3 regions of the Paenibacillus sp. PvR098 genome follow, and region 1 is predicted to be linked to each of the others. Evidence: riboswitches for the same ligand, from Rfam matches in the RefSeq annotation. Region 1 holds a riboswitch; each other region holds the start of a gene.
The links. A riboswitch is a leader RNA that binds a small molecule or an ion and turns the genes downstream of it on or off. The one in region 1 is predicted to bind cyclic di-AMP.
Positions count from the first base shown of each region.

Region 2: linked by a shared signal. The riboswitch ahead of JOE45_RS11315 (CAP domain-containing protein) and the one ahead of JOE45_RS13640 (hypothetical protein) in region 1 are both predicted to bind cyclic di-AMP.
Region 3: linked by a shared signal. The riboswitch ahead of JOE45_RS15030 (3D domain-containing protein) and the one ahead of JOE45_RS13640 (hypothetical protein) in region 1 are both predicted to bind cyclic di-AMP.

Region 1 covers NZ_JAFIBU010000001.1:2,755,575-2,762,688, forward strand. The annotation lists gene JOE45_RS13620 (carbohydrate ABC transporter permease) at 1-69, opposite strand, end outside; gene JOE45_RS13625 (ABC transporter substrate-binding protein) at 182-1,447, opposite strand; gene JOE45_RS13630 (LacI family DNA-binding transcriptional regulator) at 1,701-2,678, opposite strand; gene JOE45_RS13635 (NAD(P)H-dependent oxidoreductase) at 2,987-3,661, shown strand; gene JOE45_RS13640 (hypothetical protein) at 3,987-4,313, opposite strand; cyclic di-AMP (ydaO/yuaA leader) riboswitch at 4,626-4,760, opposite strand; gene JOE45_RS13645 (sucrase ferredoxin) at 5,064-6,059, opposite strand; gene JOE45_RS13650 (hypothetical protein) at 6,247-6,495, opposite strand; gene JOE45_RS13655 (hypothetical protein) at 6,813-6,983, shown strand; gene JOE45_RS13660 (hypothetical protein) at 7,035-7,114, shown strand, end outside.
Region 2 covers NZ_JAFIBU010000001.1:2,264,958-2,272,071, forward strand. The annotation lists gene JOE45_RS11295 (alpha/beta fold hydrolase) at 1-586, opposite strand, end outside; gene JOE45_RS11300 (S-layer homology domain-containing protein) at 909-1,265, opposite strand; gene JOE45_RS11305 (alkaline phosphatase PhoX) at 1,252-1,548, shown strand; gene JOE45_RS11310 (trypsin-like peptidase domain-containing protein) at 1,729-4,209, opposite strand; gene JOE45_RS11315 (CAP domain-containing protein) at 4,373-5,026, opposite strand; cyclic di-AMP (ydaO/yuaA leader) riboswitch at 5,032-5,167, opposite strand; gene JOE45_RS11320 (spore germination protein) at 5,406-6,758, shown strand; gene JOE45_RS11325 (GerAB/ArcD/ProY family transporter) at 6,755-7,114, shown strand, end outside.
Region 3 covers NZ_JAFIBU010000001.1:3,019,091-3,026,204, forward strand. The annotation lists gene ispE (4-(cytidine 5'-diphospho)-2-C-methyl-D-erythritol kinase) at 1-11, opposite strand, end outside; partial or broken gene JOE45_RS15005 (small, acid-soluble spore protein, alpha/beta type) at 304-483, opposite strand; gene veg (biofilm formation stimulator Veg) at 645-917, opposite strand; gene yabG (sporulation peptidase YabG) at 1,148-2,035, opposite strand; gene rsmA (16S rRNA (adenine(1518)-N(6)/adenine(1519)-N(6))-dimethyltransferase RsmA) at 2,120-3,046, opposite strand; gene rnmV (ribonuclease M5) at 3,043-3,597, opposite strand; gene JOE45_RS15030 (3D domain-containing protein) at 3,706-4,845, opposite strand; cyclic di-AMP (ydaO/yuaA leader) riboswitch at 5,121-5,306, opposite strand; gene JOE45_RS15035 (TatD family hydrolase) at 5,530-6,297, opposite strand; gene JOE45_RS15040 (HD domain-containing protein) at 6,335-7,114, opposite strand, start outside.

The DNA.
Region 1 (7,114 bases):
AAACAAAGTAGGTCCGGTAAACAACAGCCGAGTGCGCAGCCTATTCCAGAGCCCTTTTTCCGCAATCATATCTATCCCTCTCTAACTTCATGGTGTGTAAAGAAGAAAGCAATGGAGAAGACATCCTTTGTCTTTTCCATTGCCGCTCTCTGTCTGTTGGCTTTGGGTATCTGATTACAGATTACTTCACGGATTTCCAGTAGTCCTGAATTTCTTTGGCCAATGTGGCGCGGTCTCCTGCTTTAGCCAAATACTTTTGCATGGAGGAGCCTGTTTTCGCCCAATGATCGGCCGGCAGCAGACTCATGGATTCCGAGGTTTTTCCACTCGAGATGTACTCCTGAATGGATTTTGCCAGTGGATCCTTTGCTTCCAGCGTGATGTTCTTGAATGCCGGAATAATGTTGGCTTTGTTTACAAGGAAATCGTGCCCTTTCTCGCTGTAAACCATCCATTCCAGGAACTTCTTGGCAGCCGCTTGCTGCTCAGGTGTGCTTCTTTCTTTGTCAATCACAAGACGCTTGGATACAGCAGAGGAAATTTGGGTGTTTCCAAAGTCTTCTGCGTTGTTGCTGATCGGCACCGGCAGGAAGGCATATTGCCCATTCGCGGTATCGAATGCGCTAATTTGCGGCCAAGCCCAGTTCCCCATAAACCAAACTCCAACCTCTCCTTTACCGAGAAGCTCAGGACCTCTCTCGTAAGTGCCGGACAGCGGGGATGCCTTGTCAATGTTGTACTTCGTCATCACGTCCAACGTATCGATCAAGCCGTTAAATACTTTGTTGCCGGACAAATCAACCGTACCTGCTCTCAAACCATCCACAAACTTGTTTACCTCGGCGGAATCAGGAGACTGATTCGCATAGGCAAGCGGAAGATAATGCGCTCCGAGCGACCAGTCCATCGGGGAAATAATTAAAGGCGCTTTGCCCGATGCTTCAATTTGCTTAAACAGGTTTTCCAGATCGTTCGTCGTCTTTATACTCGAAGGATCAAAAGTACCGCCAACGGCTTGGTCAACTACTGCCTTATTATAAATGAAGCCGTATCCTTCGATAGCTAATGGGAAGGCATAGTTCTTGCCATCAAACGTCGTCAAATCCGTACTTTTGGCTACGGAATCAGCCATCCACTTTTCACCGTTCAGATCAAGAACGCGGTCCTTGAACTTTTCAACATCGGCGGTGTCCAGCATAGTGATTGTAGTCGGGTTACCGGCGGCATAGAGCGCGGAAGCCCTTTCAAACGGAGATTGACCTGCCGATACAGGTATAATCTCAAGCGTAATGTCCGGATTTTCTTCATGGAACGCTTTTGCCGCTTCCTCAAGCTGCGGCAAAATCTCGCCTTTCGAGTTGAGAAATGTAATTTTCACTCCGCTGGACGGATTTGATGATTCGGTCGATGAAGGTTCCGATGAACTACTGCAAGCGCTGACAATCATAACGACCAATAGCGATAGAATGAGTACTTGAAATGCCTTTGTTCTTTTCAACTCATATTCCCCCAGTTCAATGTGTTAGGCAAAAGATTTAATCGCTTTCAGATCGTATTATAAACCGCTCAAATTCGTATGTCAATCGTTTGACATGTCAATCCTTTAACATACGATTTTCGATTTCCAGTTAAACCAAAAAAAACCTGATGGCGCTTTAAAGCGGTCAGGTTTTTGCGTTGTCTTTGACATTAGGTCATTGTTACGTCGTTGCTCTTTCCACCAGTTCTACAGCCAGTACATTTTCTCTTACCAATGGCTCATCGTCCATTTGTTTGCGGATCAGCTCCACAGCCAAACGGCCGATCTCGCCGATGGGCTGTCTCACCGTAGTAATGGCAGGAGTCAACCAGGATGCCGCTTTCACGTCATCGTATCCGACGATACGAACATCACCAGGCACATGCTTCCCTGCTCTTTCGCATTCTTTAACGGCAAAAGCCGCGATAATATCACTGGATGCGAAGACGCCGTCAATGTCTGGATGCTCCTGGAACAAGGAATGAATAATACGTTCATATTGCCATTGATCAAACACGTTCATGTCTGTCTGGATCGTCAGGTGTTTTACCGCATGCTTGGAAACGATGTGTTTAAACGCCTCACTTCTCCGGTTCGCGAGAAGATCTAGCTCTAAATTGCCGCAGATATGTGCAATTTTTCTGCATCCTTTTCGAATTAACAGCTCGGTGGCCAGCTCCCCTCCTCTGTAATTATCGGAGGAAATATAAGGGATCTTCTCTCCAATCTGCCTATCTATGGTGACAAGGGGAGAATGCAGGTTCATGTATTCTTGCACTTCCAGTGTATGACTTCCCATAATAATGCCATCCACCCGGTTCCGCCGCAGCATCTCGATGTAGTCCTTTTCTTTCACCGGATCCAAATGCGAATTGCAAAGCAGCACCTTGAAGCCGTTCTGGTAAGCATGATATTCCACATGATTCGCGAGCTCCGAGAAGAAAGGGTGTGAGACGTCAGGAATAATCAACCCGATAAGGTTCGACTGCTTCCGCAGCAGCGAGCGTGCAATTTCATTCGGTTGATAACCCAATTCATCCATCGTTTGGTACACTTTGCTCCGGGTCGCCTCGCTGATATAACCACGGTTGTTCAACACGCGGGAAACCGTCGTTACGGATACTCCCGCCTTCTTCGCCACATCATGAATAGTCGCCATAACTACCTCTTATCACGGTTTAAGGATGATTGTATATCTCAAAACTATATCTTAATGATTGCAGTTGCAGAAGGCAAGCAGTAAAGATAGTCACATGTGGACAACTTGAGCTGTGGATATGTGGATATAGATCAAAAAATATGTATACAATGTGGATAAGCTTCCTGTGAATGATGTGGATAAATCTGTGGATAATATTAAGCTTTATCAGCAGCATACCTTGTCAATGGTTATGGTGATTTAAGCAGGACGGGGGAATTATGGTATGATGTAAAGATCATGAACAGCATGGAAAGGAAGAATGAACCATGAACCACACAACGACCAAAAAACAAGATATACTGGACGCCTTCTATTTCCGACATGCCACAAAACAATTCGACCCGACGAGAAAAATATCGGAGGAGGATTTTCGATTTATTTTGGAAACAGGGAGATTGTCTCCAAGCTCCGTCGGTTTTGAGCCATGGAAGTTCTTAATCATCCAAAATGAACGATTGAGAGAAAAGCTAAAGCAAGTTTCCTGGGGAGCCCAGGGACAACTGCCAACCGCTAGTCATTTTGTGATTATTCTCGCCCGTAGAAACGTAAGATACGATTCTGATTATGTATTCAACCTGTGTAAAAATGTGAAAAACATGACCGATGAAGCGCTGGAACGCATCCCGACCGTGTATAGAAAATTCCAGGAATCAGATCTTCATTTGCTTGAAAATGAGCGCACCTTGTTCGATTGGGCTTGTAAGCAAACGTATATCGCCCTTGCCAATATGATGACCGCGGCGGCTCTGATCGGAATCGATTCCTGTCCTATCGAAGGGTTCCAATTTGATGAGGTACATCAGATCCTTGATGAAGAAGGCTTGTTGGAAAACGGGAATCTGGATATATCGGTGATGGCAGCGTTTGGATACCGGGCTCAGGACCCGCACCGTCCAAAAACAAGACAAAGCATAGAGGATATTGTTCAGTGGGTAAAGTAAGCAGCATAACCGCGTCAAAAAAAACGCTATAAGGAGCAGAGTCGTACGAAACGACCTAGTCCAGTAATGATTTACCGGAGCGAGGTCGTTTCATGGCCAAGCCTTTTTTCGACAACATCGATCACAGCGAGCACTCCAAGTAAGGAAACACCCACAGATATAGGAATGAGCCAGGAGTCAGAGCTCTGCATAAAATAAGGGATAATAGCAACGGTTAGTATCGGAGGAGCATACCAATTACCTTTCTTAATACACCAGATGGTTAATAGAATGGTAACCAGTAAAGAAAATGCGCTGGAATTGAGTACGGATAGCAGCACAAAGGCTATAAGTGGGATTTCGTGGCTTCCCATAGAGCATCGCATAGCTCGGGTGCTTTCACTTCATGCTTTGAAGTCGTTATTTTCCATTCGTTAGATTGGCGATCAATACAAACCGAATGCTCGTATTTATGTATATACGCCAGCATTTGTCCAATCGTCAGCAGTGGAAGCGACCTATCCTTCTGAACGCCGCCCAGGTAATAAATCATCTCTTCTTGTCCGCTGAAGAAGATGTATTCTCCTTCTTGCGGAATCCATTGATTACGAAGCTTTACTTCTTGTTCTTTAGAAAGCTGCTGTAAATGAGCGGCACTAATTCTCTGGATCATGACATCTTCCTTTCGTTATCTCTATATCCTTGCTTTTCCGTTTATATTAGGACCTCTTCTCTACTAGATTCTTAAGATCTCGACGACTTTTCCGTCTTTTGTTTTCATAATCATGATTGATCAAATCTCCTTATCTCAAGGAATATCCCTTCGCGACAGCGCCCCCTTTAAAGCTTACTTACCACATCAAAAAACCCGTAATGAGCAGCATGATCGTGGATTCATCCAACGGTCACTAGCTATTAACGGGCCTAAAAAATAAAAGACCCGCTATACGGGTCAATGTATATACATTTATTCGCTAAAAACGAATTTGACCCATCTAACTGCTGACGAGGTTAGCTGTCGGGCTCGGGAAAGATGGTTCCCTACAATCTTGATTCGCCCCAAAAAAATGGTTCCCCCGCTTTCCAATTAAGGTAATCGGAAATTAAGCGTATTCTAATAATACATAATAGTTAAACCTTAGTCAATCAAAGAAACACTTTCACTACTATTTATACCATTTTTTTGAAAAGATTCCTTAGAGGAACTCCTGTAAATTATCACATCCTCCCTTTTTTATCCAAAATATGATTCTGAGAGTACCAATAAAAGTAAAAGCAGCATGATCACCCAAATACCTAATCTATTCTTCTGGGGATCGGCAGGGACTTTCGTTTCCCCATCTTATGCTTTATCGTTCTTTCCTCCTGTGCCGCCTTCCTTGATCCGCGGCGGGTGTCCCCTTGTTCTCTGCTGCCTTATGGATTAGAGCTTCATTACATTAAGAACATTGTATTGCTGAACATCTTTCACTTCACTTCCACAACCGCCCATTTTGACGCTGCCTGTGGGAACAACCGTTCCTTCATATGTTCCAGAAACCGCCCCGTCAGCCGAAGAATAATCTATTCTCACCACCATGGAATGTCCTTCCTCCTTCAACACCGTGCCTTTCTTGTTGTAGTCAATCCAACTCCAACCTTCACGAATGAATATCTCACGCTCGACCATTTGCTCATATTTTCCAATACCGCCCCACCCCCGGTATTTTCGGGAAATATGAGCAAATGGCCCTTGACGAAGAACAAGCGTGTCAAGATCTTCCGGCTCCACTTGAGCCCAATAGCGCCCTTCGGGCAAATCGGCGATCGTAGGCGCATGCCGATGACCGCCAAAATGACTGACGCGCCAGACTCTGAGCTTTCCAGACGATTTCGCGGCATAATTCTCTTCAAGTATTTTATACATTGGGTAACCAAACTTACCGCAGCACACATCATGACTTCCATGTGTACAGACAAACAAATCCCTAACATGATCACCATCAAACGCATAGGGTTCAAAACGATCCATAGGTTCGGAGCCATTTAGAAGCGCCTCAGCTAACACGTTTAACTCTGCTGCGGGAACGACATATTCTTTCTTCTCATACCCTGCAAACGGGGAAGATGGCTTCTGATAATACATCACTCTTCTGTATCCTGCGGGTGAGGGATGAGCATCCGATACAAACGACAAAAAACGAAAATCCTGCTCATTCTCCGCTGCCCTTTTGAGTACTTCAATAAAGCCCTTCGGAAAATGCTTGGAAGCTTTGACATCATAATCCCAGGGAACCGGCACTTCGACGAACAAATAACGTTCATGCATGGCTGCCGAACCGATGGGATCCTCCCGAACCATTTTGGAGACCGAAGCACACAAGTCCTGCTTGTTGCAATCACCCACACACTTATCTTCAATAACAGATTTGGTTTCCACTCTTAGCCTCCTAGACCATTTAGATCGTTCATTTTCACCAACCCAAATGATATTGATAATTATTATCATTATAGTCATGAGTATATGGTAATGATAATCAATATCATTGTCAAGACTTCTCTAACCCACTGCCCAAATTAAAATCCGAGGAGAAGCAGGTTATCCACCCTGAATCTCACCGGCTCGATCATTCATTTCTGTCTTTTGGGAATCCGTAAGCCAATAAAATGAATCCAATAAAGAGAAAAAACCAGACAAAAAAGTTCTCAAAAAAATGGGAGTAATTCACGGTTCTATCCGTTCCTATTCCGCCGGAAGCATACCCTGCTGCCACCATGGCTGCAGAAAGCTTTTCAACAATTCTTTCCGCAGTGTACAATATTCCACTTGTGATCATAAAGATCATTCCCGATACCTTATATACGTTATTTCCCACTGTGCTCCTCCTTCTTATATGACCATTCATTTTTTCACTACTCATTAGACGCTTTTACTATACCGAAAAGTTGCTGCTTTGCTGCAACCAAATGATTCGCTAGAATAAATTATTCGTGGTATCTGGGGTGGTTCGAATATACGCGAGCTAATTTGTTCGCTTTAAAAATGTCCTTGTGGGCTTTGTATATGTTTCCGGCAAACGCTGGAGCTGCTGGACAGTTACACATAGCTTTTAATTATTAAAGACACACTACAGTGGGTGAACTACTCGCTACACACTTTAAGGGTCAACGATGACCAGAAGGAGCAAAGAATATGGCAGATGAAACATTGGAAACGTATGCTAAAGTTCAGGCTAATAATGATCGGTATAAAGAAAGAACCATCGTAGAGGACGGTACAACAAATGCGATCCATAATCCCGATGAAGATGCCATAGCTTCCATTAAAGGGCACATCGAAAGACAAGACCAAGAGGGCCGGTAAAATGACAGAGCGCATCCCTATCTGTAAACCTAAAAATGAGGAGACATTATCATGAAAGATAAAACCAAATCAGGAATAAACAATTTGGAGCAAACGACGGACGCAGAAGGACTGGCAGAGGAAGTTAAGCC
Region 2 (7,114 bases), 490 kb from region 1:
TTGAGGCTTTGATATGAGGAAGATGGTGCCGAAGATCCTCATTGACTACTCTGGTCAGCGTTTGCTGCATCACGCTTGACGCATTCTTATAGTCGCTGGAGCCGAATTTGGCTCGCATCCGATTCAGTATGCGGTCCGCATAACGGTTCAAACCCGGAAGCTTGAGCATATGTTTGGCCGTTTTGAACGAATACACCTTCACATAATAATTGAGGCTGCGCTTCGGTTTGATTCCCGCGCTTCCGGTCAATATCATCTTCCTTACAGAATTCGAAGCGGCATATTTAATTGAGACCCTTCCTCCGAAGGAATGGCCGATCAGAATCGGATTGGTAATCCCGAGCTGCCCAATAAAGGAAGCCAGCAGATTCGTATATTCAGAAACTCCCCATGGTTCAGGAGGCGTGTCACTCTGTCCGAAGCCGGGAAAATCGATTGCATACACTTTAAAATGCCGGGACAAATGCTGCTGTATCGCATGAAAGGTTTGCAGGTTGGTTCCCCAGCCGTGCAACATCACCACTTCATGCCCTGTGCCGACAACGGAATAATGGATGTCAAGCCCATTTATGTTTACTTTAGTCAACTCCATCAACATCCTTATGTCTCAATGTCTCAAATAAAACAATCATAACACTCTCGGATATTTGTTATCAAGCTCTAGTACAAGGCAACTGCGCCGTTTAGGGACAACTCAGAGACGATCTGCTCTCCGTATTGTATATGCTCTGACAACTTGGCCTATGTCAATAGGCCAAAGCGTTGGCTTAGCCCCTTTTACGCTTACCCCCATATGAACCGGTTGAAACGGAGATTATCATCGTTGGACAGAGATAAACATGTTAGAAACGGATCACAACAAAAATCCAGAGGGGATCCTCTGGATTTCTGCTGTTTCCCGCACGGTATTATGGATTGATAAACATGGCTTTTTGAAGCAGATTTAATATCATGCTTACGGTTTCGGCCCGATTGGCGTACCCCTGAGGACGGAACGACCCATCCTCATAACCGTTAATCAAACCAATGAAGCGCGCGTACTCTACGGCTTCAAGAGCATAACCGCTGATCCCTTCTTGATCCGTAAAGCTGCCTGATCTTGTAGTACCCGTATTACCTGGTGCAGCACCTGTTCTCGACTGAATATAAGCCCAAGTTCTGCCCAGAAGAACAGCCGCTTCCTCACGAGTAATTTCATTGTTACCCCGGAAGCTGCCTGACGGCAGCGGCAACCTGTGGATCGCAAGCGACGTGGATTCGAACAAATTGAATAAGGGCACCTACCGATCGTTTCAAAATAACGGGCTGTACGTCATTCCTGTATCGAGCCGTTCCAAGGACCCTATGTTTCCATTTGCATCCGCACCCGTGGAAGCGGCATTATCAGGTCCGGCCTTCACGCCAAACGAGCAAACCTTGTTCTTATCCGTCCGTCATCCGGGCGAAGCAAGCCAAGGTTCGTCCCAGCCTACCAGTAAGTGGCCCCACCGCTCAGGGGACCGGATTCCACGTTCCGCTTTGGTCGCCGTTACTAGGCCCATACTATAATCCATACAATAAACGTCCGAATCTTGATCGATCCGGACGTTTTTTTGCTTTATATCAGCTATTCAAATCCACATAGTAACGAATCGCCGCAGCGGGCTCGCATTTCACCCAGAATTTGGATTGTCCATGGTATTTCAATAAAAAAGAGCCGTAGCGGCTCTTTATTTAACATAACTTTATTTACTTCTCCGAAAACTTCATCGAGTTAAACGCATCCGTCAATCGTTTCCACTGCGCATCCGTTTTGACGGCGTCGTTGATCCGAATCGTAACCGTATAGATAATGCCGTTCTTGTCAAACACGTATTCATTCAAAGTGTAAGGAACATTCCTGTTCTTATACTGAGTGGAGAATGTTTTGACCGTCGTACCGAATAAAGTCTCCTCCACAGCCGTGTACTTGTAATTGGCGTCGATTTCGGCATTTTTATTGTGCTCTTGCTCTATCATGGACACCGCTTCATTGAAGTCCGCTTGGTCATCGGAGTCCACGGTCAGACTCCCTCCATCAAACGAGAATATATTTAAGCCGTAATCCTGCTCACTTTCGTAACCGCTAAACCACAATTCCGGTATTTGAATCGAATACCCGTACTTTTTACTCATAAATGTCGCAGTCTTGTTAGGGTCGATCAGATCATTCATATCTTCAATGACTCCGAGAGAACGGTTCATCGTGTCCTTGGTTAACTGAACCGATTCTATCAAATCCGTCAGCAGCTTCTCCATCTCGGCACTATCGCTCTTCGGATACGAGGCATACAACTCGTACTTGTACTTATCTTTGATCATGTAGATCACATGGGCTTGCTCCCATTTATCGCCCATGGTGTAGGAATACAGATTTTCTATCGCGGAAGCACCGCCCACCGTCGTTTCCTTCGCTCCTCGTACCTCACGGTATCCGTCCACATAGCTCTCAATAAAGCGGCGCTCCTGACGCTCCGCCCATTGCCCCAGTGTATCCCCCGAAGCTGCGGAAGTGACATGCACCGACCAGTTTCTCTCACCGTCATTACTGGAGAAATTCAAACCGCTGCCCCATTCATGCTTACTCCAATCCGATGGCACATCGAAGGTCAAACCGTATTCCGTCGTGATCGTATTTTGGTCCTGATATGCGGAAATATCCTTTAGCGCCTCATCAGCAGAATCGAATGAAAGCACGAACGTATCAAGCAAATCGATATAGCTGTTTCGTTTGAATCTATTTAAGTAATTTTCTTCCTTCTCTACTGCCAGAATGAGGTAGAAGATGTGATCTTCCTTCTGATAAGCTCTGGCCTCGTAGTACTCGCCGTACTCGCTTTTAGCCACAAGCTTGGCATAGGGCTGCAGTTTCTCATTGATATACCGTTTCTCCAATACCGTATCGCCGGTATGCTGCGTGAGCTTGAGAAGCAGTCCTTGTGGAGACAGATCCTTGCTTTGCTTTTCATCAATCGAAATACGGATTGCGAATTCCCCTTTAGCGTCTCCGAAGATGACGTTGTTCCCATCCTCGGACTGATCGAATTTGATCAATCCCGCCGGATACTTCATCGACCAGCCGAAGTGGCTGTCACCGATCCGGATTTTACCTTGGTCGGCATCAATGGACGTGCCTTCGGCATCCTGTATCAGTGTGGTAGCCGTAGAGCGGTCTTCCCCTAACACAACGTCGAGATCTTTTGTTTGACTGCCTGATTGTAGAGCAAGACGTATGCTTTGACCGGGCAGATATTTCTTTAATGCTTCATTATATTCCACCAGATTGCGGGTGTTGACGGAGTCGATGGAGAGAAGAATATCACCCTGCTTGACCCCTGCCTTCGCCGCGGGCGAATCCGGATCGACATAGGTGACCTCCAAACCGCTCGCCGATGGAAGTCCGACCACCGCTTCCCAGCTTTCTCCGAGCTCCAACCCGAGATAAGGCCGCTTCACTTTACCGTACTTGAAAAAGTGATTGAGTACATGCTGTACCGTATCGACGGGAATCGCAAAGCCTAAGCTGTCCACACCGAACTCGACATATTTTAATGTATTGATTCCGATGACTTCGCCTTTCATATTCACCAGAGCTCCCCCGCTGTTGCCAGGGTTGATAGCCGCGTCCGTCTGGATGAGCTGGTACTTCGATTGGACGGAACGCTCCATCCCGCTGACGATGCCTGAGGTGACCGAGTTCCTTAACGCAAAGGACAACGGAGTGCCGATGGCCATAACGGATTCGCCGACGCGAATATTTGAAGGCTTCGCGAATTTAGCTGCGGTTAACCCGGAAGCATCGATTTTGACCAAAGCCAGATCGCTTTCCTCATCATAATGGGTTGTTTTCCCAGGGAACGATTTGCCGTCGGAGGTGACGACGATAATATTGCGCATATCCTTCACTACATGCGCATTGGTTAATATGTATCCTTCGCTGCGAACAATAACCCCGGTCCCGTGAGCGAGGTGATAACGGCTTTGCTCCCATACCCTTTTGCTTTCGCTCGGCTTGCCAATGATCGCTACGACGGAGGACGTTGTTTGTTGTACGACCGCCGGGATCGAGTCTTGGCCCTGCACTTGAGCCGATGCCGTATATGCGCCGGGAACGATTAGCGAACCAACAAACAGAGCCGAAGCAGACACCTTTAAGACCCATCTTTTCAAACGGTTGACTTGCTTCATCATTATTTTCTCCCCACCATTAGTTTCCATATCAACTAAAATCTATCATATGCAGCTGAGGGCAGCAACAGAAATTTAAGTTTCTATGCTATTATTTTTGTTCCCTAATGAAGGACCTAGAAACGCCAAAAGACCGTCCGAAGACGGCCTTTCCTCATGTACTGAATTAATTTTTAATAAATAGCTGTACCCACACGCCATTGTAATAAGCCACGCCAATTTTGTTGAAGTTCGGGCTCATGATGTTTTGACGGTGTCCCGGACTGTTCATCCATGCATTCATCACTTCTTGCGGCGTACGCTGTCCTTTGGCAATATTCTCGCCGGCATAAGAATAACGGATGCCATATGAACGCATCATATCAAACGGAGAACCGTAGGTCGGAGATGTATGGTCAAAATAGCCGTTGTTATACATGTCCTTCGCCTTATCCAAAGCCACCTTCGTCAATGCGCTGTCGCTAGCGAGTGGCTGCAAACCTGCTTTCGCACGTTCCTGGTTCACCAAACTCACCACTTGGCTGGCATAAGAGGACTGTGTCGTGCTCCCTGTTCCTTGCTGCGAGCCGGAACCTGTCCCTATACCCGCCGCCTTGCCAGGAATATTCAGCACTATTCCAGGCCATATTATATTTGGATTAGCCACTTGCGGATTCGCCGCGATAAGAGATGCCAGACTAACCCCGTATTTTTGTGAGATCTTCCACATCGTATCGTTACCGGATACCGAATACGACGGAGCAGCCGAAACCACGCCTGCGCTGATGATCGGGCCAAGTGCCAAAACGCCTGTCAAAACCAATTTTTTAAAACCTTTCACTGTATTCCTCTCCTTTGTAGGGCCTGCGAGGTTAGCTGACGGATTCGGGTCAAAGAGCAATCACCCGGCCACAGCTTGTGGCTTCACCCCAAGTTCATAGGTTCCCCCGCGCTTTAGTATAAACTTCGGCCTTGTATGATTCGCGTTCCCTTAAAAGGAACGGTAACCATTGTAGCATGGATACCATGCGGTTTCATGGCACAAAGTTTACCAATGAATTTATGCAAGCGTTTTTTCTAATCAGTTTTATATAAGCTCTTCGCCTATCAATTACCCATCAATTCAGTTAAAAAACAAAACCATTTTATATCCATAATTTTACGATTGTAATCGGGATATACTACCTTCATCTATTCGAGATGAGGGGAGCACTCTAAAGATGACTACCGCATCAGACTCTTTATCCCAACTGAAAAAGCAGCTCGAAACGTCACAAGATCTTAAATCGGAGAGGCTCCAAAACGGATATTTGGAAATTGATCTGATCTATTTTTCTTCTTTATGTAATCCCAGCATTCTAAAGAAAAGCATTTCCGATCCGTTTCAGGAATGCACAACGGTTGAGGAGTTTCGTAACGTTCTTCGTTCCACACTTTCATGCAATACGCTGAATCCCTCGGAAAAGCTTCTGACAAAAATGCTCGGCGGATTTGTCGGAGTCTTTTTCCTCGAAGAAGTATACGTTCTCTATGCCAATAAACCAACATCAGAACAACCTTTAGAGGCAAAAGCCGAATCTACCCTTCAAGGACCTCAAACCGCGCTTAGCGAGAATATCGACACCAATATCAAAATCATCAGAGAGCGATACCCTTCACCTGCGCTAATTGCTGAAGGAACAACCGTTGGCAAACTTTCACAAACGAAACTGTCTATTCTTTATGACGATCAATTCGTAAACAAGACCGTTCTTGAGAAATTAAAGAAAAATATCGATCAAATTCAAGCGGACATTGTGCAGGCGTTAGGTCAGCTTGAAGCCCTTTTTACGGAACAAAAATACCGTCTGTTTCCAATCACCATTCTCACGGAAAGACCGGACCGCATTGTGCTCGGTTTAGCTCAAGGCAAAATCGTCATATTGATGCAAGGAACACCTTTTGCGATTATCGCTCCTGCCGTATTTTTTGATTTTATGACGGCAATGGACGATTTGTATCAAACATTTTGGGTGTCTCGTGCCATGGTTGCTCTTCGTTATGTCGCTTTATTCCTTACCATTACCCTTCCGGCCGCATATATCGCCATTGTTTCCTATAACCCGGAAATATTTCGCGTTCAATTCTCCTTATCAATTGCGGGAAGCCGCGCGGCGGTTCCCTATCCGTCGTATGTCGAGGTTACTATTATGCTATTCATGATTGAAGCTTTGATTGAAGCGAGCATCCGTTTGCCACGATATATCGGTTCCACTGCGACGACGGTCGGGGGGCTGATCCTGGGTCAGGCGGCCCAGCAAGCCGGAATTGTAAGCAGCATCATGATCATTATTACTTCCGTCGTAGCCATAGCCAATTTTGTCATACCGATCAACGCGATGAGCTTTGCCTTTCGTGTTGTTAAATATCCTTTAATTATGATGGCTACGTTCTTTGGCATGTATGGCTTGGTATCGGGGTTATTCTGTTTTCTGATGTATTTGTCGAACCTGCAAAGCTTTGGAGAGCCATATTTTCGCATGTTTATAGGGGAAAAGGAAGTATCCGGTTATAAGGAAGGAGATACATATTGAGCCGTTATTTTTTTTACCCCGTCGTATTGACTATGCTGATCAATACGATCTTTTACATCCCCAGGATCATGATCGAGGAGAGATTTAATGGAGCTTTTATGGGGATTCTGATCAGCATCCCCATCGGGAGCTTAATGGCTTATTTGTTTGTAAACGCTATGAGCAAATTCCCGGGATTAGGTCTGCCTGAAATTTTAGAGCGCAATCTAGTGACAGCCTTACGAATCCCCATCCTCAGTTTTTTGAGCGTTATGTGGTTCATTGCAGGAGCGATTATTATCGTCAGCTTTTCACTCATTACGGAGCGATATGTCAATCCTGAAATTTCAAAATCGCTGCTGCTGCTATTCTCTGTC
Region 3 (7,114 bases), 260 kb from region 1:
AACACCTTCATAGGACACCTTCTTTACACCTGTCTGTCTACAAAAAACACGGGCTTAACGTTCTTCTCCTAATACTATACCAAAAACGCCACAAAAAAAAGCTAAAGCCGCCTCTTGGCCGCTCTAGCTTTTCGTATGCCACAATTACTGTTTGTAGTACGTTGAATACATGGGCGTCGGAGCGGCTGCCTGCGCAGCCCCATACCGCGTCGCAAGCGATACGTTAGACTGCGCAGGCAGCATTCCTCGTACTGGAAGCATCCCCTGCCCAGAAGCCGCCACATGCGTCTGGACCTGAACCGGATTCTGCCTCTGCAACGTCCCCTCAGCAATTTGAATCGCTCGCTTTACCATATTGCCCGCATCCTTCGTTCGTATGCCGCCCCAGCCTTCACGCTGTACGGTTTCGTAGAAGCCGAGATCCTTGGCCAGCTCGTATTTAAACTCATCTGACATGATCCCTCTGCGATTTCTGCGTCCCATAACCTTACCCTCCTTCGATTTCGTTTGAAGTAGTAAGGCCTAGTATGCACCCGTTCAGAGAAATCATGCATTTCATCATGCAACCTTTTAGATGGCGGCATCGTCAATAAATACAAAAGCGAAAGCGGCTGACCGCTTTGGGCAGATCAACCGCTTATGTATTATTGATGTATAGTTATCCGCACTTCTCCATCATCGCTTTGCACCGTTACTTCAACGGATTCTGTCAATATATCTGCGTAACTGTAAGAAACGCGCTTAAAGCTCTGCTGTTCTTGATCCAGCTTTACAATAAACACGGAAGGGTAGGTTTCCTCCAATACACCGGATCGTTCGACTGTCTTGCGGCGACCGCCATTAGCTTTTAACATAATCTTTTGTCCGACATGAGGTTCCAAACTGCGTTTGATCTCCAACAGCGTATTTTTAGCCATTGATCACTACCACCTCTTTCCTTTTCAATTATAACCCATCAAAGGTAGTATGTCAATTTAGGCCGAATATTATATCAATCACACAAACATATTGTCAATGAATTTTTTCCTTTATTTTCGTAGGAAAAGCATCGTACCCTTCTGTTCCCGTTCACATAATTGTCAATTTTAACCCAGCTTGTTTTGATGTTCTAAAACTATTCAAAAAAAGAAAAAGCACCTTCCGGCGCTTAGGTTTGACTTGCGTATTGAATTTTGGGCACGCCCCGTCGATAGTTTCCACGGGATTCAATGCCGCCAAGCCCTTCTAAGCCACTGTGCGTAAGTCCGATTACATCTATGATATTTACAGTATCCCGAATGGGCGTATAAGCTACTTTAGCTGCAATACAGAGCGGGTCAAGCGCATGAATTAACACACGTGCGGGGGAGCTCGCATAATTGGCCCCTGCCTGCAGAAGCGCTTCAAAATGAGATTGACACGCGCCGGCGATAATGGTTAGAGCGTCGAGATTTCTCTCATACTGCCTGGCTACGCGCACCGCATTCACAAAATTATGCGAATTTTTATAACTGCTAAGTGCGGAAATATCTGCCGCGGCCCGATGCTTCAAAATGCCATCATGGCCGGTAATGACTACAATATCCGGCTTGATTTGCGGCAGCAGGCGATACAGAGCATCAGCCATCTGGGCTTCCGTCACGTAATATCCTTCGGCCGGTACCCGAAGCTCTCCATATAGGCCCATGCATTTGCGCAGATAAACCGGATCCCCATCCAAGTGCAGAACTTTACCCGGTACGTCAAAATAAGCCGGGCGCGTTTTGGGGGAGGCCCCCGGGCTTGCTTTTCCTTGCCAGCTATCCCCTTGATACGGGGCTGATGGAGCAAGTGAACCGTTTGTGCGTCTCATGGCATCCATCCATTTCGGACGCATCATACCCGTATATTGAAAAGGATCGAGCTGCGGCATGGATTCCAAATCCGGAAGCGGAGCGTCGGCCAGGAGCCGAAGCTCCACTCCACGGAGCACCGCCTGCTGTTGCCTAATTTCCTGTATTCTGAAAACAATGTCACCACCATACGACTTACGAGTGACCAGGTCTCCCTGTTTCATGGCTGCATCGCCTCCTCGTCTATCGTATGGCGGTCATGGGCAAATGGTGCATATGCTCTGCCCATGCGGCTCAATCATTGGCGCTTAACTGGAGCGTAAAGCACGCGCAAGATTTTGGCTTAGGACTGCGTATTCCTGTATGGACAATGTTTCGCCGCGACGGGAAGGCTCGATGCCTGATTCTTGAAGGATGGCTTCCATCCTGCTTTTCGTCTCTTTGGTGAAATATTTCGCCGCCAGATTGTTATAAATCGTTTTGCGCCGCTGCACGAAGCTGGCTTGAACGACTTCAAAGAAGAAGTCCTCATCCTCGACATCCACAGGCGGCTGCTGTCTTACACTCAACTTAATGACTGCCGAATCCACATTCGGTTGGGGGATAAATACGGTACGCGGAACGATGGTCACGACTTCGGGGATACAGTAATACTGTACGGCAATACTAAGGCTGCCGTAGTCCTTGCCTCCAGGCTTTGCCGCCATCCGGTCGGCCACTTCCTTCTGAATCATGACAACGATATTCTCAAGAGGCAGCTTCTCTTCGAGCAGCTTCATGATGATGGGAGTGGTCACATAGTAAGGAAGATTAGCAACTACACTCACCTGCGATACGCCTTGGAAGTGCTTCTCGAATAACTCTTTCAGATCAACCTTAAGCACATCACCATGTACGACGGCAGTATGAGGATAGGGAGACAACGTCTCTTCGAGCATCGGCAGCAGTCGTTGATCGATCTCGACGGCTACTACACGGCCTGCCATCTTGGCCAACTGCTGCGTCAAGGCGCCGATCCCAGGACCGATTTCCAGCGCCCCCTTGTCGGGCTGCAAATCCGCCGCAGAAACGATTTTGTGCAATATATTGTGATCAATAAGGAAATTTTGACCTAAGCTTTTCTTCAAGGTTAAGCCGTACTTCTGCAGCAGCTCTTTGGTTCGTTTCGGCGAAGCAATATCTTCCGGAGAGGCTTGTCCCGTCCCCGCAGTGTCTGTATACCGGTTTGAACTCATGGCTTTTCACCCTCTTTTTCATCCAGATGCCGCCGCGCCGCCTCAAATTCTTCTTTAGTAATTTGAAACATGCGGCAGCGATGGTAGAACTGCTTTCCGTTACAATATCCGATGCCGAGTCGCTTGCCCATCTCGAGCCTTCTCGCGGCTGCAGCCGGGTTAACGATCAGCCCGGCTTCCATCAGATCGTCCCAGTCTATTTCTGTGCCTTGCGCCATATAATCGGTGCGTACATTCGCAAGCGCCGAACGAATCGCTTCCACCGATGCGTTCTCTACTCCGATATCACCACGGCTGGTGGCCGCCTCCTGTGTTAAGAACGCATGCTTACAGCCCGGCACTTCTTTGACGATGATTTTACGTATCCTCTCACCCGCGTGATCAGGGTCCGTAAAAATGATCACGCCTCTTCGCTCCTGGGCGAGCCGGATACGTTTCAGCACTTCTTTATTGATTGCGGAACCGCCAGTTTCGATCGTTTCCGCTTCAACGGCCCGTTTGATTGCGACCGTATCGTCTTTGCCTTCGACAACAATAATCTCTTTGATCATACTATCCGTTCGAACCCTCTTTCGTAACAAGAGAAAAGAAGAGGGACGTTAACCGTACCTCTTCTTGATCTGTTCTATATATGATGAGTCTGCCCTAATTGCCCGTCCTTAATCAACCGACGGTTTCTTTGGACCGATGACATATACGGTCTTGCCTTGTTTTGTACCGAAGCGTACGGCATAATCATGGCTTTCGAAATAAACGTCGATTTTATTCCCCTTGACTGCACCTCCGGTGTCTTCCGCTCTGCGGAAGCCAAGACCTTCAATGTAAACCCACCAGCCCATCGGAATGACTTTGGGATCAACCGCAATCGTGCGACCTTCCGTTACTCTCGCACCTGATGCCGTGATTCCATACTGCGGATGATCGGGATCCTTGCCTGTTGATGCCGGCCCCGCGCTATAAGCAGTCAGTTTCACGTTATTGAGGACCTGCTTAACGTCGAATTTCACTCCGTTTTTGGTCAACTCTTCCATGGTAGGCGAAGACGAAGATAATACCACTACCGGATTCTTCGTTCCGACCGCAATAATTTTTTGAACACTTTCGGTTTGAATCTTTTCATCGACGATTTGTTCGGATACGAGCACACCGTTTTCAAACACTTTTTCCTTCTTCTTGAGAAGAATGCCTTCTTGTCCTTCTTGAACAATCTGCTCTTTGCCTCTGATCAGCTTCGGTTCGTTCTTCTTCACCGTATCGAAAGCGATCGGCTCTTGAATTTCCTCGACATCTTTCTTAATACGGACTATCTTGACTTCGCTATTTTCATCTATCACCGAATCCAATGCGGGCGTCACTTTATCGAGTTCACTAAGTGTGATTTGTAGATCTGCGAACAGTTGTTCCACCGTTTTCCCTGTCGTATATACGGTCTTTGTTTGTCCGCCGTCTGTCAATTGAACTGGTTTGGCTTTCTCGATAATGATTCGGTCTCCCGATTCCATCGAAGCCTCCAGAGAATGCGACACACGGTCGTGTTCGCCGACAGAGATGCCTTGCTCATCCAGTATGCGCTGCAGAACTGATTCTTTCGTCTGGAACGTTTTTTCCGTTCCGTCTACAACGACCGATACGTTTTTGATTGACGTACCGTAAAACATGATCAACAACATGAAAGTCATAGCGAATAATATGAGTGCAATGATCGATATCATACGCAAGTTTTCATGCTTCCATCGCAATGCGAAGGACAAGCTGGATGATCGTCTTTCATGGGTTTGTTCTGGTGTCACAACTCCCACTTGTTCGGTCCTCCTTAAAGCCCCGCCATCCGAGTGTTATGTTGATTTGATCTGACGCGACTATGGTAAAGTTTTTTCTTCTCCAAATTACCAACGTTACTTCAACGGCCTCAGAACCGCACTTCCCCAAAGCCACCTCCCTTGGATCTCATTGTATGAACTGGCTTGGACATTTATCCCATTTTCGGGGAATGCAAAAAAAGTCAGCGGAGAAGAGGAACCTTCCCGTGACTTTTCTCATTTTCCGAAAATGAAAATAGAAGCCGACGACAATCGTTACCTCTCTCAGAACGCTTACGAGGTTAGCTGACGGATTCGGACTTGAGAGTCGCCCTACTCGGGAGCAGCTATCTGCCCCAAGATTCACCCCTTAAAAAACACCCCATTCATCAAACAGCGTAACGTTTGACGTCCGCGATGCGGTTCCCCCGTTCCCTTACGGAACTCAGCGATGTTGGAAATTTGGCAATCGTATGAAGTTAATATTGAGTGTACGATGCGAAGGCTAGAGTTGTAAAGTATACAAACTTTGTAAAAAAGCTTGGTTTTCACTTGTTTTTCGTTAATTTTCGGAAATTATAGAACAAAAACCATCTTTCTCTTCGGCGGGTACGGTTTTAGTCTTGTTTTCTTCGTTTATCTTGTTTTGGATAAAAAAAGGCATGTCCTCTTTTGTGCGATAATTCACTTTATACCAAAAATTGAAACAGCATTCCTTGAGGTAATCTCAGCCAACTCTTCCAGCGAAATGCCTTTGATTTGGGCAGCCGTTTCGGCTACAAGTCGAACATAAGACGACTCGTTTCGCTTGCCCCGATACGGATGGGGAGCGAGATAAGGAGCGTCCGTTTCAATCAGCAGTCGATCCAACGGAACCTTCTCCAGCACTTCCTTGGGCTGCTTTGCATTCTTAAACGTGACAGGTCCGCCGAAAGAGATATAAAAATTCATATCCAGGCACATTTTCGCCGTTTCCCAGCTTCCGGAATAACAATGCATCACGCCGCCGACCTCAGCCGCCTTCTCCTCCCGCAAGATTTGCACGATGTCGTGATGCGCATCCCGGTTATGGATGACGATCGGCATACCGAGCTTACGAGCAATTCGGATTTGTTCCCGAAACACATGGGCTTGTATATCCCTCGGGGACGTGTCCCAATAATAGTCCAACCCGATTTCCCCAATGGCCACCACCTTGTCATGACTGCAAAGCGATTCGATCCACTCCAAATCCTCCTGCGTCATGTCCTTTGCGTCCGTCGGATGCCAACCAACAGTGGAATATATAAAATCATACTGCTCCGCCAAAGCGATAGAGCTAGGAATGGTCTCCCGATTAAATCCGACATTGATCATTCGACGAATTCCGTTCTCTCTTGCCCTCTCAATCACTTCGTGTCGATCTTCATCGAAGGCTTGCGCGTTCAAATGCACATGACTGTCGATCAGCATAGCGTACTCCTTTTTTTCATCATTTTGATGAGTTGATTTAGGATAATCCCAACAGCATCCGGACGTCTGCATCCAGTTCCTCATAATGATTCAGCAGTAATTCATAGGGGTAATACAAATGGAATTTACCCATATGGATGCCGCTGATCGAGCGAACAATCTCCGATCTGCGGGAAATTTCGGTTAATGTATTCTTTGAATCCAGAAGCAATATAGGAAGCTTCTCATCTTGCTCCCCCGGACGGTACACATCATACGATAGATCGGATGGGAAATCAATTTCCATGTAATAATCCGGATTGATGCCAAAGCTTCGCATCAAGCTTCCCAATCGTTCAATCAGCCCGGTATCTAACTGGTCAAATGTTACATATTTGAACAGGCGCCGCTGCAAAAAGCGGGAACATAAATCGGAGAGTATCGGGTCGTTCTCCAAGGACCACTGCATCAGTACGGTTTGCATCAACGCCTCATCCAAGAAATAATATTCCTCTACCGTCAGCTGTTGTTTAAAGAGCTTCAGCAGAGGCGAGATCATGAATTCAAACGGATACCCTTCTTCATGAAGCCGTTTCGCTCTTTGAAAAATGTTATGCAGCACCACTTCCGCACTACGGGTTACCGGGTGAAAATAGACCTGCCAATACATTTGGTACCGTGACATCAAATAATCTTCCACCGCATGCATGCCGCTCTCCTTCACGACAATATGTCCTTGGTAGGGACGCATGACACGAAGAATTCGCTCCAAATCGAAGGTGCCGTAATTTACCCCGGTAAAATAAGCGTCCCGAAGCAAATAATCCATCCGATCGGC